DNA from 3 places in the Amorphus suaedae genome. Region 3 is predicted to be linked to each of the others. Evidence: predicted binding sites of a transcription regulator. Region 3 holds the regulator's gene; each other region holds the start of a gene.

Region 1 (7,680 bases), 970 kb from region 3:
CGCCGAGCGCAAGCTCGCGATCGACTACGGCGATGCCTCCGGGGCGGCGTCGCGGCGGACCGTCTGGCCGTTCGCGCTCGCCTACTTCGATCAGGTGCGGGTGCTCGCCGCCTGGTGCGAGCTGCGCCAGGACTTCCGGCACTTCCGCACCGACCGGATTCGCTCGGCGGAGATGCTGCCCGAGCGCTATCCGCGGCGGCGGCAGGTGCTGGCGCGGGAATGGGAGGCGGCGCGGGCGCGCCGGCAGGCGGATGAGGCTGCTGACAAAAACTGACAGCAGGTGCGTCTAGGGTCGGTTCCATCGCAACACGGCAACGGAGCCGACCATGACCGCCCATACCGTTCTTCTCTACGTGTCCAGCCCCGAAGCGAGCGCCCGCTTCTACGCCGACCTGCTGGGCCTGGAGCCCGCGCTCGTCAGCCCGCCGTTCGCCCTCTTCAAGCTCGCCTCCGGCACCGAGCTCGGCCTCTGGGATCCGAACGTCGTCCAGCCCGCGCCGGACGGCGGGGCGGGCGGCGGCGAACTCGGCTTCAAGGCGGCGAGCCCGGAGGAGGTCGATGCCACCTACGAGACCTGGAAGGCGCGCGGGGCGACGATCACGCTGCCGCCCACCAGCCTCGGTTTCGGCCGCAGCTTCGTCGCGGTGGACCCCGACGGCCACCGGCTGCGCGTCTACGCGATGTCCCACGACGTCTGAGGGCTCGGGCCCCCGGGGGCGCGACACGAAAAAAGGCGCGGGATCGCTCCCGCGCCTTCGATCGTGTCCAGGAGGCTCGGGCGGCGAACCGCCCGAGCCGACTTGGACCTTAGTAGTCCATGTCGCCCATGCCGCCCGGCATGGCGGGAGCGCCGCCATCCTTCTTGGGCTTCTCGGCGACCATCGCTTCGGTGGTGATCAGCAGGCCGGCGATCGAGGCGGCGTCCTGAAGGGCGGCGCGCACGACCTTCGTCGGGTCGATGATGCCCATCTTAAACATGTCGCCGTATTCGCCGGTCTGGGCGTTCCAGCCGAAGCCGAACGTATCGTTCTCGAGGATCTTGCCGACGATGACCGAACCCTCTTCGCCCGCGTTGATCGCGATCTGGCGGGCCGGAGCCTGGATCGCCCGGCGAACCATGGCGATACCGGCCTTCTGATCGGCGTTCGCGGAGTTGAGGCCGTCGAGCACCTTCATGCAGCGCAGGAGAGCGACACCGCCGCCCGGAACCACGCCTTCTTCGACGGCCGCACGGGTGGCGTGCATGGCGTCGTCGACGCGGTCCTTCTTCTCCTTCACCTCGACTTCGGTCATGCCGCCGACGCGGATGACGGCAACGCCACCGGCGAGCTTGGCCAGACGCTCCTGCAGCTTCTCACGGTCGTAGTCCGAGGTGGTCTCCTCGATCTGCGCCTTGATCTGCGACACGCGGGCTTCGATGTCGGACTTCTCGCCCGCACCGTCGACCACGACGGTCTCGTCCTTCGTGATGGAGACCTTCTTGGCGGTGCCAAGCATGTCGACCGTGACGTTCTCGAGCTTGATGCCCACGTCCTCGGACACCACGGTGCCGGCGGTCAGGACGGCGATGTCCTGCAGCATCGCCTTGCGGCGATCGCCGAAGCCCGGCGCCTTCACGGCCGCGACCTTCAGGCCGCCGCGCAGCTTGTTGACCACCAGGGTGGCCAGCGCCTCGCCCTCGACGTCCTCGGCGATGATCAGAAGCGGACGGCCCGACTGGACCACGGCTTCGAGCACCGGCAGAAGCGCCTGCAGGTTGGAGAGCTTCTTCTCGTGGATGAGGATGTACGGATCGTCGAGCTCGACGCGCATCTTCTCCGCATCGGTCACGAAGTACGGCGAGATGTAGCCGCGGTCGAACTGCATGCCTTCGACGACTTCGAGTTCGGACTCGAGCGACTTGGCTTCCTCGACGGTGATGACACCCTCGTTGCCGACCTTCTGCATCGCCTCGGCGAGGTAGCGACCCACTTCGGTGTCGCCGTTCGCGGAGATGGTGCCGACCTGGGCGATCTCTTCGTTGGAGGAGATCTCCTTGGCCTTCGCGGCGAGCTCGGCCAGAACCGCCTGGACGGCGAGGTCGATGCCGCGCTTCAGGTCCATCGGGTTCATGCCGGCGGTCACCGCCTTGGCACCTTCCTTGACGATCGCCTGGGCGAGAACGGTCGCCGTGGTCGTGCCGTCACCGGCCATGTCGTTGGTCTTCGAGGCCACTTCGCGCACCATCTGGGCGCCCATGTTCTCGAAGCGGTCTTCCAGCTCGATCTCCTTGGCGACGGTGACGCCGTCCTTGGTGATGCGCGGGGCGCCGTAGGACTTTTCGATGACGACGTTGCGACCCTTCGGGCCGAGGGTCACCTTGACCGCGTTGGCCAGCGTGTCGACGCCCTTGAGCATCTTGTCGCGAGCGGCGGTCGAAAACTTAACTTCTTTGGCAGCCATAGTGATGTTCTCCCTTGAGAGACTGCGTTGACGGCAAGAGCCGTGCGGATTACGCGGCGGCCTTGGCGGCGGCGGTCCCTTCCAGGACACCCATGATGTCGCTCTCCTTCATGATGAGGAGATCTTCACCGTCGATCTTCACTTCGGTGCCGGACCATTTGCCGAAGAGGACGCGGTCGCCGGCCTTGACGTCCGGCGTGACGAGTTCGCCGGCTTCGTTGCGGGCGCCCGGGCCGACGGCGATGACTTCGCCCTGCTGCGGCTTTTCCTGGGCGGTATCCGGAATGATGATGCCGCCGGCGGTCTTGGTTTCGGATTCGATACGGCGGACGACGACGCGGTCGTGTAGCGGCCGGAACTGCATGATGTGTTCCTCCTGATGAACCAGATTTCTGATTTCGGTGACTGAAAGTCCCCCGCACGGGCCGCATCCGTCTTCGGCAGGCGGGCCGTGTGGTGCTGAGATGGGAGGGCCCATCACCGGTAGCAAGGTACCTGACACACTTTCTTGGCACTCGCCAGCGGAAAGTGCTAACAGCCCCGCCGCGCCGCCGGCCATCCATGCGGACGCGAGATTGGCAGCAATCGCGGGGGCGTGCTGCCAACTATCTGAAATCAAACATAAAAATGGAAAGCCGTCTTGCCTTCGGCGGGGTTGCAATGCACCATTTCACAGGCGCTTGCAACACCGAGGGGACCGATGATCGATTCCGCTTTCGACCGCCAGATGGACGGCTACGGGCTGACCACCGCGAAGATCCTCTACCGGATGCCGGATCACCCGGCGCTGCTGCAGACCTATCTGTGGCAGGACTACGATCTCGCGCCCGCCTTTCCCGAGCTCAAGCGCTTTCTGGAGTTCTGGCGCCGCGAGCTCGACGGCGCGCTGCATTCGGTCGACATCGGCTACCGGCAGCTGATCGGCGGCTGGGAATGGCGGTCGGTGGACGCGCTCTCGCACCTCCACTGATTTCGTCGGCGCGAAACCGTCGCGATTTGGGTAGGGTGGCCTCGCGGGCCGTGCAGGCCGGCGCCGATGGTCGCGTGGGCGACGTCGCTCCGGCAGCGCGCACCCGCTTCGCGCCGTCTTTCCGCAGGTCAGGATTTCCCCGATGCCCATCCGCTACCAAGCCCATCCGTCGATGTTCAAGAGCCATCCGTTCCTGTTCATCCTGTGCGTGATCCTGATCCCGGCGGTCGTCGGGGTGATCGCGCTGATCGTCTGGTGGCTGTTCAACCGCGCCACCACGGTCACCGTCGGCGACGAGCGGATCGCGCTGGACCGCGGGCTGCTGTCGAAGGAGCACACCGAGATCGAGCTGTCGTCGATCCGCACCGTGAAGATCGACCAGTCGCTGCTCGACCGCATGCTCGACGTCGGCACGCTGCGCATCTACACCGCCGGCGACGCGCCGGAACTCGAGATGAAGGGCCTTCCGGAGCCGGCGAAGCTGCGCGAGGTCCTGCGGCCCTGAGCCGCCCTGCCGGCCGTGCAAGGCGGCCGGATCGCCCGCGGGCGGACGATGGGGCAGGTCGGCGATGGAACGCCGCCGCGCCAGCGCCGTTGCTGTCCGGGGCCCGAAGCATCGGGTGATTCTTCGGAAATCGGGGCGGTCGATCGGCCGCCGCCACACCTTCTCCCAGTTTTGGCGTAGATGTTCGGCGCGAGAGGCGTTGAACATCGCATCCAGAAGTGGATGCTGATCACACCCGTGCCGGCGGAGACCGCCGGCACCACGGCGAAAACGGTGTTCCGAACCAGGCCGGTCCGGTGCGCTCGACGGGAGAGACTTCTTTGACCACAGCGCGATTTCGTTGCAGCGCCTGCGGAGAGCCGCTGGTTCGCCCCGTTCTGAGCTGCCCCTATTGCGGCGCCTTCCGATCGGCCGTCGCGCTCGACGGGACGGAGCCGCCGCCGCCGCGCGCCGACGGCGATGCGCCCGAGACCCTGCCGCCGGAGGCCGCCTGGAGCGAGCCAGCCGAGGCGCCCCGTCGCGACGAACGCGACGTGGCCGAGGCGGACGAGATCCATCCGCATCCTGCAGACATGCATCCCGCCGAGGCGCCGCGCGACGTCGCGCCCGACCCGGCCTTCGTCCCGCCCGAGCCGCCGATGGCCGAGCCGGTCCGGCCGGCGCCGCCGCCGATCGACGACGAGCCGGCCGGCCCGACGCTGGAGACTGGGGCGGACGCGGATCGCGACGACGCGGACGATGAGCTTGAGGAGCCGTACGAGGAGACCGCCGGGCCGCGGCCCGCCGAGGACCGCTCCGTGCTCGGCGCGGTGCCGGGCGCCGGACGCGCGGCCGAGCCCGATCGCGGCCGCCGCGCCGGGCGGGTCGAGCCGACCGTGTCGGGCGGACGTCCGCGCCCGCCGCTCACCGCCGAACCCCGCCGCGCCGGACGTCTCGATCGCGGCGCCGCCGTGCCGCCGGCCGACGACGAGGCGACCGTCGAGCAGGACCGTGACGACGACGGCGTCGAGGGGCCGCGGGAGCCGGCGATGCCGCGCGCCCCGTCGCGCCGCCGGCGGGCCGAGCCGGAGCTGCGCCGTCCGGTCGGCGAGGCCGCGGCGGCGGGCAGCGCCTGGCTGGCGTCGGACGCCCGGGACACCGACGGCGAGGACGAACCCTCCATCGACGACGTGCTGGAGGAGGCCGAGCCGCAGCCGCGCCGCAGGGGCCGGCGCCGCGCCCGGGACGACTACGGCTCCGCACAGGACGATCATCGCGAGAAGCGGCGCGGCAACGGCGGCTGGATCGCCCTGCTGCTGTTCCTGCTGGTGATCGCCGGCGGCATCGCCTACGCGGTCTACTGGATCGACAAGGCCGGCCTCACCGATCTGCTCCGCAGCCCCAACCACGAGGTCTCCAGCCTCGGCGAGGCGAGCGAGGTGTCGGTGCCGGGGGAATGGACGACCGTTCCGACGCCCGGCGCGGGCGGGGCGAGCGAGGTGCTGGTCAGCGCCGACGGACCGTTCCGCATGCGCGTCGACGGCACCGTCTACACCCTCGACGGCTCGACCGCCGTGCGGGTGCCGGTGAAGGACTCCACGCTCCTGGAGCTGAAGGCGCTGGGCAACCCCGTCACCGCCAGCGTCACGCGCCTCGGCAACGCCGCCGGCGCGCAGTAGGGGCGGTCAATCCCGGGCGCGCCAGCGCGCGCCCGGCCGGTGGATTGCGCGCGGCGATTGCCCCATCGGTTGCAATCTGAGGTCATTCCTTTGCTAGGCTCGTCACCTGCTCGGTAATCGACCGGAGGTGGCGGGTGGGACAGCGATTGCCGGGGCGTGCCGAAGGGGAGCGGGCCGGTTGCGGCGCGGCCGGCATGCCCGGCCGGCCGGGGAACGCGCCGACGACGTCTTCCTCCCGTTCATCGCGGGGCCGCCATGGCCTCGGAGCCGCTCTCGCCGGCCTCCTCGTGGTCGCCGCCACCGGCGTGGCCGAGGCCCAGAACTGCAAGTCCGACGGCGGGCTGCGCTATCTGGGGAACGCCGCTGACGCGTCCGAATCGGTCTGGCTGTCGGGCACGGTGGCGGGGTCCTTCGAGCTCGAGGCGGCCCAGCAGAGCCAGGTCGTCGACCAGTGGTCGCTGACCAGGAGCGGGCTGCACGTGTCGCGCTCGCCGGTGGTGTCGTCCGGCAACGGCGGGACCCACAAGCTCTACGCCACCGGCAACGGCAAGCCGTGCCTCATCGATACCCAGAACCAGAAGGGCGGGATCACCCTGCCGCCCAACATCACGCTGCCCGGCATCGTGCTGCCGCCGATCGGCAACCTGTTCCCGGACTTCCAGCTTCCCTCGCTGCCGGGCGGCGCGACGCCGCCGATCGGCAACGTGCCCATCGGCGGGCTGATGCCGACCCGGCCCGGCGCGCTGCGGCCGCCATCGGGGGTGACCCCGCCGGTCGGGACGGTGCCGCCGACGGGGGTGATGCCGACGCGGCCCGGGGCGCTGCGGCCGCCGTTGGGAGTGACGCCGCCGATCGGAACGGTGCCGCCCTCGGGCGTCATGCCGACCCGGCCGCCGGGGACGGCCGTGACACCGATCGCGACACTGCCGCCGACGGGCGTCATGCCGACACGGCCCGGTGCGCTGCGGCCGCCATCGGGGGTGACGCCGCCGATCGGAACGCGGCCGCCTGCCGGGGTGATGCCGACCCGGCCGCCGGGGACGGCCGTGACACCGATCGCGACACTGCCGCCAACGGGGGTGATGCCGACGCGGCCCGGCGCGCTGCGGCCACCTTCGGGAGTGACACCGCCGATCGGGACCGTTCCTCCGACGGGCGTCACGCCGACCCGGCCGCCGGTCGGCGGCCTCACGCCCACCGTTCCGCCCACCGGCGGGCGCCCGACGACGCCGACGCAGCCGCCGACGGGCCTGACGCCGACGGTACCGACCGCTCCCGATCGGCCCGGCGGCGTCGCGCCCGGCGCGGTGGCGCGGGGCGAGGAGGGGGCGGCGCTGCCGGAGGATCCCTGTTTCGACGTGCCGCGCGACGACGAGGATGCGGCGGAGACCGAGGCGCGGCGGCGCGACTGCCTGCCCGCGCTGCTGGAAGGGCCGCCGCTGACGACGGGCCGCGATCTCGCCCCGCCGAGCCTCTGGAACGCCTGGAGCGACGCCAAGCTGGTCGGCGTCTCCGACCGCCGGTTCGGGCTCGACATGGATTCGCTGTTCGGCAGCGCCGCCATCGGCATCGACCGGAAGGTGCGCGAAAACCTGATCGTCGGCGTGTCGCTCTCCTTCGACCAGGGCCGCACCACCGGCTACGACGGGACGCTGGAGGTGAACACGCGGGGGGTGTCCATCGGCCCCTACGCGGCGCTGCGGCTCTCGGAGCACTGGGCCACCGATGCCTCGCTGAGCTTCGGTCAGGTGGAAAGCGACCTGCGCCTCAGCGTGCTCGACGGCAGCTACACGACCCGGCAGGTGACGGGCACGGTCAACCTCTACGGCCAGTACCTGCTGCGCGGGTTCTTCCTGCGTCCGAAGGTCGGCATCACCTACGCCTACATGAACAGCGATGCCTACGATCTCGCCGGCACCGTGCGTGGTCGCGCGGTGCGGGTCGGCATGCCGAGCGACGCGTACAATTACGGCGTGGCGACCGTCTCCGCCGAGGTCAGCCGCCTGTACGTCCTCGACCGGGGCACCTACCTGATGCCGTTCGCGGAGCTGGGCGTCGACTACGAGTACGAGCGGCCGGGCGACGGCGAAATCCTGACGGGCGAC
Region 2 (7,680 bases), 1.4 Mb from region 3:
GCGCCTGCAGGAGAGCGATCGATGAGACGCGGCCCGAGCTGGTTCAACATCACGTCGATCGTGCTGGGCTTCGCCTTCCTGTACCTGCCGATCGTGCTCCTGGTGATCTACTCCTTCAATGCGGGCCGTAACGTCGCGATCTGGGAGGGCTGGTCGACCAAGTGGTATTTCGCGCTGCTGCAAAACGAGCAGCTTCTGTCGGCCGCCTGGGTGACGCTGCGGGTCGGCCTGCTGTCGGCCACCGTCGCCACGGTGCTCGGCACGATGGCCGCGCTCGCGCTCATCCGGTGCGGCATGTTTCGCGGTCGCACGCTGTTTTCCGGAATGGTCTACGCGCCGCTGGTGATGCCGGACGTGATCACCGGCCTGTCGCTGCTGCTGCTGTTCGTCGCCGTCGGCTTCTCGCGCGGCTTCTGGACGATCACCATGGCGCACATCACGTTCTCCATGTGCTACGTGGCCGTCGTCGTGCAGTCGCGGCTGATCTCGTTCGACCGATCGCTGGAGGAGGCGGCCCTCGACCTCGGTGCCACGCCGGCGAAGGCGTTCTTCGCCGTCACCCTGCCGATCATCGCCCCCGCCGTCGCCGCCGGCTGGATGCTCGCCTTCACGCTGTCGCTCGACGATCTGGTCATCGCGTCGTTCACCACCGGCCCCGGCGCCACCACGCTGCCCATCAAGATCTACAGCGCGGTCCGGCTGGGCGTGTCGCCGGAGATCAACGCCGTATGCACGCTCCTCATCGGGATCGTCACCATCGGCGTGATCGGGGCGTCGCTGTCGATGAAGCGCAAGGAAGTCCGCCGGCGCCGCGACGAGCAGATGGCCTACGCCGGCAGCGGCGCGACATAGAACCTGTTCGCGAGGGCTGAGAGTCGCACTGCCGCGGACGGGACGGGCTTCAGTCCTGCGGCCGCGCGCGCGTCACCCGCTCCGCCGCCTGACCGCCGGCCGCGAGCGCGCCGACGATCCCGCCGGCCCCGGCATAGGCGGATGCCAGCAGCAGGCCCGGCACCGGCGTGTCGCAGGAGCGCGGATAGCCCTTCCAGATCGGCGTCTGCGGCGGCGACGGCGCGAACCCGTAGACGGCGCCGCCCGGCGCGTTCAGCGCGCGGGCGTGGGTGGATGCCGTCGCCAGCATGCGGGACGTGATGGCCGCCGCAAAGCCGGGGAACTGCCGTTCCAGCTCCGCCTCGATCGCCGACATCCAGGCGTCGCGCCGATCGTCGGCCGCGGCGGGATCGAGGCCGTCCCAGTTCGCCACCCGGTCGACGCCGACGATGGTCACCAGGTACGGCGGCTCGCTCGGGCCGCTCTCGATCGACGCATGATCGACCACGTCGAGCAGGGGGAGGGCGGTCCCCGGCATGTCGGCCATGAGGGCCGCGCACTCGGCGACCTGCCCCAGCCGCTCCATCCACTCCGGCACCAGGATGGTCGAATGCGACCCGACGCCGACCTCGGATGGCTTGCGCGCCAGACCGAAATGGGCGGCGAACAGCGAGATGGACAGGGCCTTGCCCCGGAAGGCGTCGACGAAACCGGTGCGTGCGTCCGGGGGCAGCATGCCGGTCACCACCGTCGGCGCGGCGTTGGCGAGCACCACATCCGCCCGGATCTCCTCGACACCGCCGCCATCGGCGCCCTGGTGCCTGACGCCGCGCACGGATCCGTCGGCGCCGAGGAGGATCTCCGTGACCTGTCGCCCGGAGTAAGCTGTGCCGCCGTTCTGGCGGATCACCTCGACGAGGCGGTCGGCGAGGCTCTGCGCGCCGCCGCGCAGGCTCGCCTCGCCATGGGCGATCCGGTCGGACTGGGCGACGGCGAAGGCGGGCCACCAGAGATCGGCGGCATTGTCGTCGTAGGACAGAAGGTTCGCGGCGAGTGCGACCTTCGCGCCCTCGTGGCCGTCCAGCGCACGGTCGAGCACATCCCCGAGCGAGCGGTTCCAGCCGGAGACGATCGGCCAGACGTCGCGGGCCATGCGCGGGGCATGGGCGATCATGCCGGCGGTGCCCCCGGGCGTGGCGGCGGTGCGCATGGCGCGTGCCACCCGGCCGATGTCGTCGAGAACGCGGGTCGCGCCGCGGGCGGCGTCCGGGAAGCGCTCCGCCATGGCCGCCTTGGCGGCCTCGAAGCCGAACGGCAGCCGGAACGGATCGCCGACCGGACCGCCGCGCACCTCGTAAAGGTGCGGCACATGGACCAGCGGCAGATCGTCGAGGATCCCGAGTTCGGCCAGATGGCGCTGGGTCGGGTCGCCGCCGGGCGCGCCGTCCCCGGTTGGCTGGGTGAGGGTCAGGTCGGCGCGGCGGTGGGTCGCGGCGGCGCCGCCGAAGTGGTCCGAGCGCTCCAGCAGGGCGACCGAGTAGCCGCGCCTGGCCAGCAACGCGCCGGCCATCAGCCCGCCGACCCCGGATCCGACAACGACGACGTCGACGGTGCTCATGGGCTGCCGGGGCGGCCGGCGTCCGACGGGACGATCAGGGGCGGCGTGGCGGCGCCGCCGCCTGCCGCCGGAACGAAGGTCGTGTGCGGGTAGGGGATGGAGAGGCCCGCGGCCTCGACGTCGACCTTCAGGCGGCGGGTGAAGTCGGTCTTCAGCGCCCAGAGATCGCCGGCCGCGCACCAGACGCGCAGCGACAGCGTGACGGCGCTGTCGCCGAGCTCGGACACGTAGACGAACGGCGCCGGCTCGGAGAGAACGCGCGGATCGCTGCTCGCGATCTGCATCAGCGTGGCGAGGCCTTCGTCGACCGAATCCTCGTAGGAGATGCCCACCGACACCTCCAGCCGCCGGGTCTGGTAGACGGAGTAGTTGGTGACGGTGGTGCCCCAGGCGCTGCCGTTGGGCACGATGATCTGCACGTTCTCGGGGGTGGCGAGCTCGGTGGTGAAGAGGGTGATCTCCTTCACCGTTCCGGACTGTCCGGCCACCGTCACGTAATCGCCCTGCTTGAACGGGCGGAACATCAGGATCATCACGCCGGCCGCCAGGTTCGACAGCGTTCCCTGCAGGGCAAGGCCGATCGCCAGCGACGTGGCGCCGAGCACGGCGATGAGGCTGGTCGTCTGGAAGCCGAACAGCTGCAGGACGGCGATGCCCACGAACGCCAGCACGAAATAGTAGGCGAGGCTCGACAGGAAGGCGTGCACCGTCGGGTCGACGCGCCGCGTCCGCTCCAGCATCTGCCTGACGAGGCGGCGGACGACTTTCGCCACGCGCCAGCCGACGACCAGGATCACCAGCGCGTAGATGACGGAAAGGCCCTGGAGCGTCAGCCAGGCAAGGATCGGCTCGATGACCGAATTGGCGTCGGTGCTGACCTTGTCGATGATGTCCAACGTTGGCTCCCTCGCTTGCCATCGATGTCGCTGGCGCGACGTGTGCGTCCCTTCATGCCGCGCGGGCGGCGATTCTTTCGGCGCGCACCCTAACCCGGGGCGCGCGTCGGCTCACGGTGAAAGTGGCTCGCGCGCCGGAGGGCGGATCGGGCAAGCGCGGACAAAGAAAAGGGGCCGGCGTTGCCGCCGGCCCCGAAGTGGGCGTCGTCGGATCGGCGAACCCCGAAGGGTCCGCCGATCTCGGCCGTCGCTTGGGAGATCAGAAGCCCATGCCGCCCATGCCGCCCATGTCACCGCCGGGCATCGCCGGGGCGGCTTCCTTCTTCGGAAGCTCCGCGACCATCGCCTCGGTGGTGATGAGCAGCGAGGCGATCGAGGCGGCGTCCTGAAGGGCGGTGCGCACGACCTTGGTCGGGTCGATGATGCCCTTCTCGATCATGTTGACGAACTCTTCCGTCTGGGCGTCGAAGCCGAGATCCGGGTTGGAGTCCTCAAGGATCTTGCCGACCACGATGGAGCCTTCGGCACCGGCGTTCTGGGCGATCTGACGGATCGGCGCCTCGAGGGCCCGGACCACGATCGAGATACCCGCCTGAACGTCGGCGTTGTCGGACTTCAGCTTGGAGATCGCGGCCTTGCAGCGCAGGAGAGCGACGCCGCCACCGGGGACGATGCCTTCTTCGACGGCAGCGCGGGTCGCGTTGAGCGCGTCGTCGACGCGGTCCTTGCGCTCCTTCACCTCGACCTCGGTCGCACCGCCGACGCGGATGACGGCAACGCCACCGGCGAGCTTGGCCAGACGCTCCTGCAGCTTCTCACGGTCGTAGTCCGAGGTGGTCTCCTCGATCTGCGCCTTGATCTGCGACACGCGGGCTTCGATGTCGGACTTCTCGCCCGCACCGTCGACGACCGTGGTCTCGTCCTTGGTGATGGAGATCTTCTTGGCGCGGCCGAGCATCTCCGGGGTGACGCTCTCGAGCTTGATGCCCACGTCCTCGGAAATCACCGTGCCGCCCGTCAGGACCGCGATGTCCTGCAGCATCGCCTTGCGACGATCGCCGAAGCCCGGCGCCTTCACGGCCGCGACCTTCAGGCCGCCGCGCAGCTTGTTGACCACCAGGGTGGCCAGCGCCTCGCCCTCGACGTCCTCGGCGATGATCACCAGCGGCTTGCCCGACTGAACGACCGCCTCGAGAACCGGCAGCATCGCCTGCAGGTTGGAGAGCTTCTTCTCGTGGATGAGGATGTAGGGATCCTCGAGGTCCGCGATCATCTTCTCGGAGTTGGTCACGAAGTACGGCGAGATGTAGCCGCGGTCGAACTGCATGCCTTCGACGACTTCGAGCTCGGTCTCGAGCGACTTGGCTTCCTCGACGGTGATGACACCCTCGTTGCCGACCTTCTGCATGGCCGACGCGATCATCTCGCCGATTTCCTTCTCGCCGTTGGCGGAGATGGTACCGACCTGGGCAACCTCGTTGGAGGTGTCGATGGAGCGCGAGCGGCTCTCGAGGTCCTTGATGGCCTCGGCAACGGCGAGATCGACGCCGCGCTTCAGGTCCATCGGGTTCATGCCCGCGGCTACCGACTTGGCGCCTTCCTTGACGATCGCCTGGGCGAGCACGGTCGCCGTGGTCGTGCCGTCACCGGCCAGGTCGTTGGTCTTCGAGGCCACTTCGCGCACCATCTGGGCGCCCATGTTCTCGAAGCGGTCCTCCAGCTCGATCTCCTTGGCGACGGTGACGCCGTCCTTGGTGATGCGCGGGGCGCCGAACGACTTTTCGATGACGACGTTGCGACCCTTCGGGCCGAGCGTCACCTTGACGGCGTTGGCGAGGATGTCGACACCGCGGAGCATCTTGTCGCGGGCTTCGAGCGAAAACTTAACTTCTTTCGCAGCCATGGAATTGTTCCTTCATGTCAGTGCGATGGGGGACGTCGCGGGAGCCTCGGCGGCCTGCCTTACGCGAGAACGCCCATGATGTCGGATTCCTTCATGATGAGGAGATCCTCACCATCGATCTTCACTTCGGTGCCGGACCACTTGCCGAACAGCACCTTGTCGCCGGACTTCACGTCCGGGGCGACGATCTCGCCCTTGGAGTCGCGGGCGCCAGCGCCGACGGCGACGACTTCGCCCTGCTGCGGCTTTTCCTGAGCGGTGTCCGGAATGATGATGCCGCCGGCCGTCTTGGTGTCGGACTCGATGCGGCGCACGACGACGCGGTCGTGAAGAGGACGGAAATTCATCTCTTGCTTCCCTCTTGAACTCGGTAGCGGACGGGCGTCCGCCTGGTGGGATCGGAGCAGGCCGTCGGCCGTCCGAGGAGCGACCGCCAGCTTCGCTAGCACTCATCAGAGGTGAGTGCTAGCGACGGGCCTGACGTAGGCGGGGCCGCCAGACCTGTCAAGGGATCAGGCGGACAGCTTTTTTCGTCGCCCGATCACACGCCGCATGTGGGCATGGTTCGCTAATCCGCAACGGTCTGTTCAACGTCCGCCCCTCGTGTCCGTGAACCCGCACGGTTATCTGGGTGGATGAAACGCAGAGCCCATTTCCGGGCTCGGTCTGCGAGGAGTACGATCAATGGCGAAGGTTCTGGTTCTTTATTATTCGAGCTACGGCCACATCGAGACGATGGCGAAGGCTGTCGCGGAAGGGGCGCGTGCCGAGGGCGCCGAGGTCGACATCAAGCGCGTTCCCGAACTCGTTTCGGAAGAGGTCGCGCGGGCGTCCGGCTACAAGATGGATCAGGAGGCTCCGATCGCCCAGGTCGACGACCTGAAGAACTACGATGCGATCATCCTCGGCGTGCCGACCCGGTTCGGCGTGATGTCCGCCCAGATGAAGAACTTCTGGGACCAGACCGGCGGCCACTGGATGTCCGGCGCGCTCGTGGGCAAGGTCGGTTCGGTGTTCGCCTCGACCGCCACCCAGCACGGCGGGCAGGAGACGACCATCATCTCCACCCAGACCATGCTTCTCCACCATGGCATGGTCATCGTTGGCCTGCCCTATGCCTTCGGCGGTCTCCTGAAGATGGACGAGATCAGTGGCGGCAGCCCGTATGGCGCCACCACGCTTTCGGATGGCGACGGATCGCGGCAGCCGAGCGAGAACGAGCTGGCGGGTGCCCGCTACCAGGGCGGACACGTCGCGAAGATCGCGGCCAAGCTCGCCGCCTAGCACGCGCTCAGCGGTCGCGCGGGGGATCCACATAGGGCGCCCGCGCGGTCGCACGTCCCGCCGGCTCGGCACGGTTCGGCCGCAGCGCGATCAGACAGGCGGCGACGATGACCGCCGCCCCCGCCAGTGTCTCGGCGCGTGGAATTTCCGAGAAGAAGACGAAGCCGAACGCCGCCGCCCACAGGAAGCCGGTGTATTCCAGCACGCCGAGGCGGGCGGCCGGCGCCCGGGCAAAGCCGGCCGCGACCGCGAGCTGGCCGGATGCGCCGAGACAACCGATCAGCACCCCCAGCATGAGACTGGTCTGGTCGAGGGGCTCCCACACCGCCACCGCGAGCGGCGTCAGGATAAGCCCGGCCGTCGCGGTCTGCAGAAGTACCATCGTCGGTGGCCGGTCGGTCGCCGCCTGCCGGCGGATGAGCACCGCCACCAGCGCGTAGCCGAAGGCGCCCGCGAGGGCTGCGGCAAAGCCGCTCATCTGGTCGCGCGACACGCCGACCCGCAATTCCCCGCCGAAAATCACCAGCACGCCGATGAAGCCGACGGCGATCCCGAACCAGATCCGGGGATGGATCGGTTCGCCGAGGAGCAGCCATCCGAGGATGGCGATGAAGAACGGGGCGACGAAGGCGATGGCGATCACCAGAGCCAGCGGCAGCACGGCGATCGCATAGAAGAAGGACAAGGCCGTCGCGGCCACGATGGCGCCGCGGAGGGCGTTGGCGCCCAGCGTGCGGCGGGTCAGTCGCTGCGGACGGGCGAGGAACACCGGGACGAGGACGACGGTCGCCGTCACGTAGCGCAGCCAGACCGCCTGCAGCAGAGGGATCAGCATCGCCTGCATCTTCATGCCGGCATCCATGGCCGACAGCAGCCCGATGGCCAGCAGAACGAGCGCGACCGGTGCGAAGCCCGTTTCGTTTCTCATCACGGCGCCGGCGCGCGATCGTCGATGTCGCGCGTGTAGGCGAACTCCCACGTGTCGGAGGCGTCCGGTACGGCGCGGCTCCCGGGCAGCCGCACGAACCCGTTGCGCTCGTAGAAGCGGTGCCCCTCGGCAAAGCGGGTGTCGGTCCACAGGCGAAGCCGCGTGCCCCCTCCGGCCCGCGCAAATGCCACCGCTTCGGAGAGCATCGTTCCCGCGCGGC
Region 3 (7,680 bases):
TCGAACAGGTCGGCGCCCAGGTCGTCGTCGGGGATGACGAACTTGCCGGCCTGGTGCAGCCGGTAAAAGGGCGTCTCCTCCTCGATGGTCAGCTGGTAGAGCGACAGGTGATCGGGGCCGAAGTCCAGCATCTCGCCCAGCTCGCGCTCCCAGGCGGCCAGCGTCTGGCCGGGGCGGGCGTAGATCAGGTCGCAGGAAATCCGCGAGAAGGTCGCGCGCGCGATGCCGATCGCCCGTCGCGCCGCGGCGACGTCGTGAAGCCGGCCGAGGAAGCGCAGCTGGTCGTCCTCCAGCGACTGGATGCCCAGCGAGACGCGGTCGACGCCGGCAAGCCGGTAGCCGGCGAAGCGGTCGGCCTCGACGCTCGACGGGTTGGCCTCCAGCGTGATCTCGCAGTCGTTGGCGATGCGCCAGGTCCGGCTCACCGCGTCGATGACGCGCCCGATCGTCTCCGGCGCCATCAGCGACGGCGTGCCGCCGCCGAAGAACACGCTGGTGACCGTGCGGCCCGGCACTCGCTCGGCGGCGAAGGCGAGCTCGCGCACCAGCGCGTCGGCGTAGGACGCCTGGTCGACGCCGCCGTGGCGGACGTGGCTGTTGAAGTCGCAGTACGGGCATTTGGCCGCGCAGAACGGCCAGTGGACGTAGACCGCGAGGCTGCCCTCGCTGCCCGCCGCCGGATCCGCGAGGGTCAGCGCGCCAGGCACGTTTCCGCCAGCGCCTTGAAAGCGCGCGCGCGGTGAGAGAGCGCTGTCGCCGCCCCGGGTCGCCATCCGTGCTTCTCCTCCGCCGTCATCTCTCCGAACGTCCGCTCGAAGCCGTCGGGAAGGAATATGGGGTCGTAGCCGAAGCCTTTCTCCCCCCTGGGCGGCCAGACCAGCGTTCCAGCCACCTCGCCGGGGAACACCTCCACGTGGCCGTCGGGCCAGGCGAGCGCCAGCACGGCGACGAACTGGCCGCGTCGCTGGTGGGGCGCGACCGCGCCGAGCCCCTGGAGCTTTTCCTCCACGTTGCGCATCGCCTGGGCGAAATCCTTGTCCGGGCCTGCCCAGCGCGCCGAATAGATGCCGGGCTCGCCGCCGAGCGCGTCCACCGCCAGGCCCGAATCGTCGGCGAGCGCCGGCTTGCCCGAGGCCGCCACGGCCGCGCGCGCCTTCAGGACGGCGTTCTCCACGAAGGTGGTGCCGGTCTCCTCCGGCTCCGGCAGGCCGAGGTCGGAGGCCGCCGTCACGGTGATCGGGAAGCTCGCCAGCAGGTCGCGGATCTCGCGCACCTTGCCGGCGTTGTGGCTGGCGACGACGAGTTCGCCTTCGGTGAAGGTGCGGACGGTCATCGCGGTCAGCTGATCGCCAGCTTCTGCAGCTCGACGAGCTGGCCGATGCCGAGCTCGGCGAGGTCGACGAGGCTCGCGAACTCCTCGCGGGAGAACGGGGTGCGCTCCGCCGTGCCCTGGATCTCGATGATCCCCTTGGAGCCGGTCATCACGAAGTTCGCGTCGGTCTCCGCCTCGGAATCCTCCGGATAGTCGAGGTCGAGCACCGGCGTGCCGCGGTAGATGCCGCAGGAGACGGCCGCCACGTGGTCGCGCAGCACCTGTCCGCCGCGCAGCATGTTGCGCGAGGCCATCCAGTTCAGGCAGTCCGACAGCGCCACCCAGGCGCCGGTGATCGCCGCCGTGCGGGTGCCGCCGTCGGCCTGCAGCACGTCGCAGTCGATGGAGATCTGGCGCTCGCCCAGCGCCTTGCGGTCGACGACGGCGCGCAGCGAGCGGCCGATCAGCCGCTGGATCTCCTCGGTGCGCCCGGACGGCTTGCCGGCCTTCACCTCGCGCTGCATGCGGGTGTTGGTGGCGCGCGGCAGCATGCCGTACTCCGCCGTCACCCAGCCCTCGCCGCTGCCTCTCAGCCACGGCGGGATGCGCTCTTCCAGGCTCGCGGTGCACAGCACGTGGGTGTGGCCGAACTTGACGAGGCACGACCCCTCGGCATGACGCGAGATGCCGCGCTCGAGCGATACGGCTCGCAGTTCGTCGGGCGCGCGGTTGGATGGGCGCATGCGGATGGTCTCCCCTGGGGGTGTCTCGGGTTTGCGGGGCCTAGTAACCAGCTTTGCCGGGAAGCGTAAAGGCGCGGCGCCGGTTCGGCCTTGACGGATGGTGCGCTGGCGCCAGCATAGGCTTACATAGGCAGTCGAGGGATCGGCCGGTCGCGGACGCGTCCTGCGCGTCGCGCGGCAGCGATCCCGTCCCATCACCTGGAGGCTTGCGCCGTGGCATCGGATCGCTGGATCGAACCGCCACACTCGAACCTGGTCGACCTCGACGCGAGGTCCCGGGACATCTTCAAGCAGATCGTCGAGTCCTACCTGGACACCGGCGAGCCCATCGGCTCGCGCAACATCTCCCGGCGGCTGACCACCGTGCTGTCGCCGGCCTCGGTGCGCAACGTCATGGCCGACCTGGAATCGCTCGGGCTCATCTACGCCCCGCACACCAGCGCCGGTCGCCTGCCCACCGAGCAGGGCCTGCGCTTCTTCGTCGACGCGCTGCTGGAGATCGGCGACCTGTCGGACCAGGACCGCGCCGGCATCGAGGCCCAGGTGCGCGCCGGCGGCTCCGACCGGGGGCCGGACGCGCTGCTGCACGAGGCGAGCCAGATGCTGTCGGGCCTGTCGCGCGGCGCCGGCGTCGTGGTGGTCTCCAAGGCCGACCTCCGGGTGAAGCACGTCGAGTTCGTGCGCCTCGACGCCGCCTCGGCGCTGGTGGTGCTGGTCGGCGAGAACGGCTCGGTGGAGAACCGCATCGTCGATCTTCCGCCCGGCCTGCCGTCTTCGGCGCTCACCGAGGCGACCAACTATCTCAACACCCACATCCGCGGGAAGACGCTCGCCGAGGCAATCACCGCGCTGAAGACCCTCAAGGTGCAGCAGCAGGCCGAGCTCGACGACCTCACCCAGCGGCTGGTCGACGCCGGCATCGCCACCTGGGCCGGCAGCGGCAGCAACGGCGACGGCACGCTGATCGTCCACGGCCGCGCCAACCTGCTGGAGGACCTCACCGCCCAGGAGGACCTGGAACGCATCCGCCGGCTGTTCGACGACCTGGAGAGCAACAAGGAGCTGCTGCAGCTCCTCGATCTCGCCGACGACGCCGACGGCGTGCGCATCTTCATCGGGTCGGAAAACAAGCTGTTCTCCATGTCCGGCTCGTCGCTGGTCGTGTCGCCCTACCGCGACGAGGACAACCGGGTGGTCGGCGTCCTCGGCGTCATCGGGCCGACGCGGCTCAACTACGGACGGATCATCCCGATGGTCGACTACACCGCCCGTCTCGTCGGCCGGCTGGTGCGCTGAGCCGGCGGGGGGCGCCCCGGCGGCCCGGAAATGCGGCTTGAATGAGACACCCGGCGCAAAAAGTCGCCATTTTCCCGAATCGCGTGGGTGCCTCGAACCGATTCGCGGTTTATATGTTTCCCTCAAGTGTTTGTGCGTCGTTCGGGGCCCGGGGGGTCTTCGGGAACCGGCTGCAGGGAGATCGAGGGTATGATGAGGAGCTTCGCCGCAACCGCACTGGTGCTGCTGGTGACCGTGCCGGCCGTTCCGGCTCTGGCGCAGCCCACTCCGGAGATCACCGTGACGCCGGGTGGCTACGCTTATCCCGGCCCCTACGGTCCGAACCTCCCCGGCGTCTACATGCTGACCAATTCCGGCCTGCCCACCGGCCCGGACATCAACAGCGGCCAGCTCAAATCGCCGAACCTCGACATGCCGGTCAACGGCCTCACCTACGACCAGCCCATGGGCCCGGTCGACGGGTGGAACGGTGCCGTTGGCCCGGGCTTCGCGTTCTAGCGCCTCTCCGGGCGGGCGGCTCCGGCCGCCCGGCAGGATCGGTTTCCGGTTACATCAAGGATCACCACGGTCCGGCCCGCGTGGGCGCGCGAAGCAGCAGGAAGGCGAGGCGGGAGACCGCGTCGCCAGATCACCATTGCGTTGCAGGCACGTGCGTGCGGGTTCGCGTGCGCTCCCCGGGGCGGGGCGCCGGACCAGCCCCCTCTCCAATCCCCTGAACTGAGGTACAGACAAGATGGCTCTTCTCGCCGACTCCCTGAGCCGCGTTAAGCCGTCCGCGACCATCGCGGTGACCAACAAGGCGGCCGAACTCAAGCGCGCCGGCCGCGACGTGATCGGTCTCGGCGCCGGCGAGCCGGACTTCGACACCCCGGAGAACATCAAGGAAGCCGCCATCGCGGCGATCCGCTCCGGCAAGACGAAGTACACCGCGGTCGACGGCATTCCGGAACTCAAGGAAGCCATCGTCGAGAAGTTCAAGCGCGAGAACGAGCTGACCTACAAGACCTCCCAGGTGTCGGTCGGCACCGGCGGCAAGCAGATCCTCTACAACGCGCTGGTGGCCACCCTGAACCCGGGCGACGAGGTGATCGTGCCGGCACCCTACTGGGTGAGCTATCCCGACATGGTGCTGCTCGGCGGTGGCGAGCCCGTGGCGGTCGAGACCAGCAGCGACACCGGCTACAAGATGACGGCCGCGGCGCTGGAAGCGGCGATCACGCCGCGCACCAAGTGGCTGATCCTCAACTCGCCGTCGAACCCGTCCGGCGCCGCCTACACCCGCACCGAGCTCGGCGAGATCGGCGCGGTGCTGGCGAAGCACCCGCATGTCTGGGTGATGACCGACGACATGTACGAGCATCTCGTCTACGACGACTTCGCCTTTACCACGATCGCCCAGGTGTGCCCGGAGCTGATGGACCGCACGCTGACGGTGAACGGCGTGTCGAAGGCCTACGCCATGACTGGCTGGCGCATCGGCTATGCCGGCGGCCCGGAGCAGCTGATCAAGGCGATGGCCAAGATCCAGTCCCAGTCGACCTCCAACCCGTGCACGATCTCCCAGTGGGCCGCCGTCGAGGCGCTCACCGGCCCGCAGGGCTTCATCGCGGAGAATAACATCATCTTCAAGGAGCGGCGCGACCTGGTCGTGTCGATGCTGAACCAGGCGACCGGCATTTCCTGCCCGACCCCGGAAGGCGCGTTCTACGTGTTCCCGTCCTGCGCCGGCACCATCGGCCGCACCTCCCCGTCGGGCAAGGCGCTGGAGACCGACGAGGACTTCGTCACGGAACTTCTGGAACAGGAAGGCGTTGCCGTTGTCCAAGGCAGTGCGTTCGGTACCGGACCCAACTTCCGCATCTCCTATGCCACCTCCACGGAGGCATTGGAGACGGCCTGCGAGCGGATCCAGCGGTTCTGCGGCAGCCTCCGCTAGGGGCGCCGTCCGCCGGATTTCTCCGGCAGCGGGTTCGTCCTGGGTGCACGCCTCCGAGCCCCGCGCATGGCGCGCGGCTCGGCCCGGCCGATCAGGCCGGTGTGGAAAGGCTGGTCCGGGGGGCGGAGCGATTGGCGCTCCCGCACCCGGATGCACACAGGAGATTTCGAATGTTCAAGACCGCTGCTGCCGCTGTCGCGCTCACCCTTGTCGCCGCCTCCGCCGTTCCGGCCGCCGCCCAGGAGCGGGCCAAGGTCGGCGTTCTGGAGTGCAACGTTGCCGGCGGAACCGGCTTCATCTTCGGCTCCACCAAGGATCTCACCTGCGTCTACAAGTCGGCCACCAACGACGTGACCCAGGCCTATGCCGGTACGATCAACAAGTACGGCATCGACATCGGCAAGACCGACCAGAGCCAGATCGTCTGGGGCGTGCTCGCCGCCGGCGAGAAGTTCGATCCGAACATGCTCGAGGGCAAGTATGTGGGCGCGACGGCTGAAGCCACGGCCGGCGTCGGCGTCGGCGCCAATGCGCTGATCGGCGGCTTCGAGCGCTCGGTCACGCTGAACCCGCTCAGCGTCCAGACGCAGACCGGCATCAACATCGCCGCCGGCGTCGCCGACCTGACGCTCGTCGGCACCAACAAATAAGACCGTCCGGCCTGCCTCGGCAGGTTGCTTCGGACCGGGCGCCCGCTGCGCGCCGGCCGAACGGCGGATGATCAGGGCGCCGGAGGATTTCCTCCGGCGCCCTTTTTCGTATCCGGCCGCGGCCTGTTCCGATCCGTCCTTGCTGCGCTGCGACTTCGCCTTTGAACTGACCCGGCGGCCAAGGCTAAAAGGGTCGGGAGCCATCGACCGATGGGCGCAGCGGCGGCGAAGGAGTAAGGCTTCATGGATGCGGGCAAGTGGAGCTTCTGGGTCGATCGCGGCGGCACCTTCACCGACATCGTCGCGCGCGCGCCCGACGGCGGCTTCCACACCCGCAAGGTGCTGTCGGAAAACCCGGAGGCCTACGAGGACGCGGCCCTGCACGGCATCCGCGACCTCATGGGGCTGGACCCGGCAGCCGCCATCCCGTCGGGCCGGATCGACGGCATCAAGATGGGAACGACGGTCGCCACCAACGCGCTCCTGGAGCGCAAGGGCGACCGCACGCTGCTGCTGGTCACCCGGGGCTTCCGTGACGCCCTGAAGATCGGCCACCAGGCCCGCCCCCACATCTTCGCCAAGGTCATCGTCAAGCCGGACATGCTCTACGAGCGGGTCGCCGAGGTGGACGAGCGCGTCCGCGCCGATGGCACCGTGGAGGTCGAGCCGGACCTCGATGCCGTCCGCGCGGAGCTGGAGAAGGCGCGGGCCGACGGCATCGACGCCGTGGCGATCGCGTTCATGCACGCCTACGCGTTTCCCGAGCACGAGCGGCTGGTGGCCGACCTCGCCCGCTCGCTCGGCTTTGCCCAGGTGTCGGCCAGCCACGCCGTCTCGCCGCTGATGAAGTTGGTCCCGCGCGGCGACACGACGGTGGTGGACGCCTACCTCTCGCCGATCCTGCGCCGCTACGTCGACCGCGTCGCCTCCGCCTTCATCGCCGAAGGGGACGACGACGCGTCGTCCGGTTCCGCGACGCGCGGCATCGGGCTCATGTTCATGATGTCCTCCGGCGGGCTCACCGCCGCCAACCTGTTCCAGGGCAAGGACGCGATCCTGTCCGGTCCGGCCGGCGGCGTCGTCGGCGCGGTGGAGACGGCGAAGATCGCCGGCTTCGACAAGGTCATCGGCTTCGACATGGGCGGCACGTCCACCGACGTCTCCCATTTCGCCGGCGAGCTGGAGCGCACGCTGGAGACCGAGGTCGCCGGGGTGCGGATCCGCGCGCCGATGATGCAGATCAACACGGTGGCGGCCGGCGGCGGCTCGATCCTGCATTTCGACGGCGCCCGCTTCCGGGTCGGTCCGGATTCCGCCGGCGCCAATCCCGGTCCCGCCTGCTACCGCCGTGGCGGACCGCTGGCGGTCACCGACGCCAACGTCATGGTCGGCAAGCTCCGTCCCGACGCGTTCCCGAAGATCTTCGGCCCGGACCAGGACCAGCCCATCGACGTCGACGTGGTCCGCCGGCGCTTCGAGGAGATGGCCGCCGAGATCGGCGACGGGCGCGATGCGGCCGAGGTGGCCGACGGCTTCCTGACCATCGCGGTCGAGAACATGGCCAACGCCATCAAGAAGATCTCGGTGCAGCGCGGCCACGACGTTACCGGCTACACCCTGGTCTGCTTCGGCGGCGCCGGCGGCCAGCATGCCTGCAAGGTCGCCGATGCGCTCGGCATGACCACGGTGATGATGCACCCCTACTCCGGCGTGCTGTCGGCCTACGGCATGGGCCTCGCCGAC

The links. The regulator HrcA, encoded in region 3, represses chaperone genes, less so after heat shock. The targets are predictions, from matches to a motif close to GTTAGCACTCNCNNNNNGNGAGTGCTAAC.
Region 1: a site for HrcA is predicted at 2,950-2,978, ahead of groES (co-chaperone GroES). Genes of this name have one in related genera too.
Region 2: a site for HrcA is predicted at 5,690-5,718, ahead of groES (co-chaperone GroES). Genes of this name have one in related genera too.

What each region holds. Positions count from the first base shown of each region.
Region 1 covers NZ_JBRJIT010000001.1:2,037,510-2,045,189, reverse strand. Annotated here, with positions in the region: gene AB7M35_RS09215 (helix-turn-helix transcriptional regulator) at 1-274, shown strand, start outside; gene AB7M35_RS09210 (VOC family protein) at 327-698, shown strand; gene groL (chaperonin GroEL) at 808-2,442, opposite strand; gene groES (co-chaperone GroES) at 2,492-2,806, opposite strand; gene AB7M35_RS09195 (usg protein) at 3,143-3,412, shown strand; gene AB7M35_RS09190 (PH domain-containing protein) at 3,555-3,917, shown strand; gene AB7M35_RS09185 (hypothetical protein) at 4,238-5,575, shown strand; gene AB7M35_RS09180 (autotransporter domain-containing protein) at 5,863-7,680, shown strand, end outside.
Region 2 covers NZ_JBRJIT010000001.1:1,581,106-1,588,785, reverse strand. Annotated here, with positions in the region: gene AB7M35_RS07140 (ABC transporter permease subunit) at 1-25, shown strand, start outside; gene AB7M35_RS07135 (ABC transporter permease) at 22-852, shown strand; gene AB7M35_RS07130 (phytoene desaturase family protein) at 902-2,449, opposite strand; gene AB7M35_RS07125 (mechanosensitive ion channel family protein) at 2,446-3,345, opposite strand; gene groL (chaperonin GroEL) at 3,605-5,248, opposite strand; gene groES (co-chaperone GroES) at 5,308-5,595, opposite strand; gene wrbA (NAD(P)H:quinone oxidoreductase) at 5,933-6,532, shown strand; gene AB7M35_RS07105 (DMT family transporter) at 6,540-7,460, opposite strand; gene AB7M35_RS07100 (GNAT family N-acetyltransferase) at 7,460-7,680, opposite strand, start outside.
Region 3 covers NZ_JBRJIT010000001.1:3,012,308-3,019,987, reverse strand. Annotated here, with positions in the region: gene hemW (radical SAM family heme chaperone HemW) at 1-707, opposite strand, end outside; gene rdgB (RdgB/HAM1 family non-canonical purine NTP pyrophosphatase) at 692-1,333, opposite strand; gene rph (ribonuclease PH) at 1,339-2,055, opposite strand; gene hrcA (heat-inducible transcriptional repressor HrcA) at 2,269-3,351, shown strand; gene AB7M35_RS13430 (hypothetical protein) at 3,544-3,849, shown strand; gene AB7M35_RS13425 (pyridoxal phosphate-dependent aminotransferase) at 4,085-5,287, shown strand; gene AB7M35_RS13420 (DUF992 domain-containing protein) at 5,458-5,937, shown strand; gene AB7M35_RS13415 (hydantoinase B/oxoprolinase family protein) at 6,181-7,680, shown strand, end outside.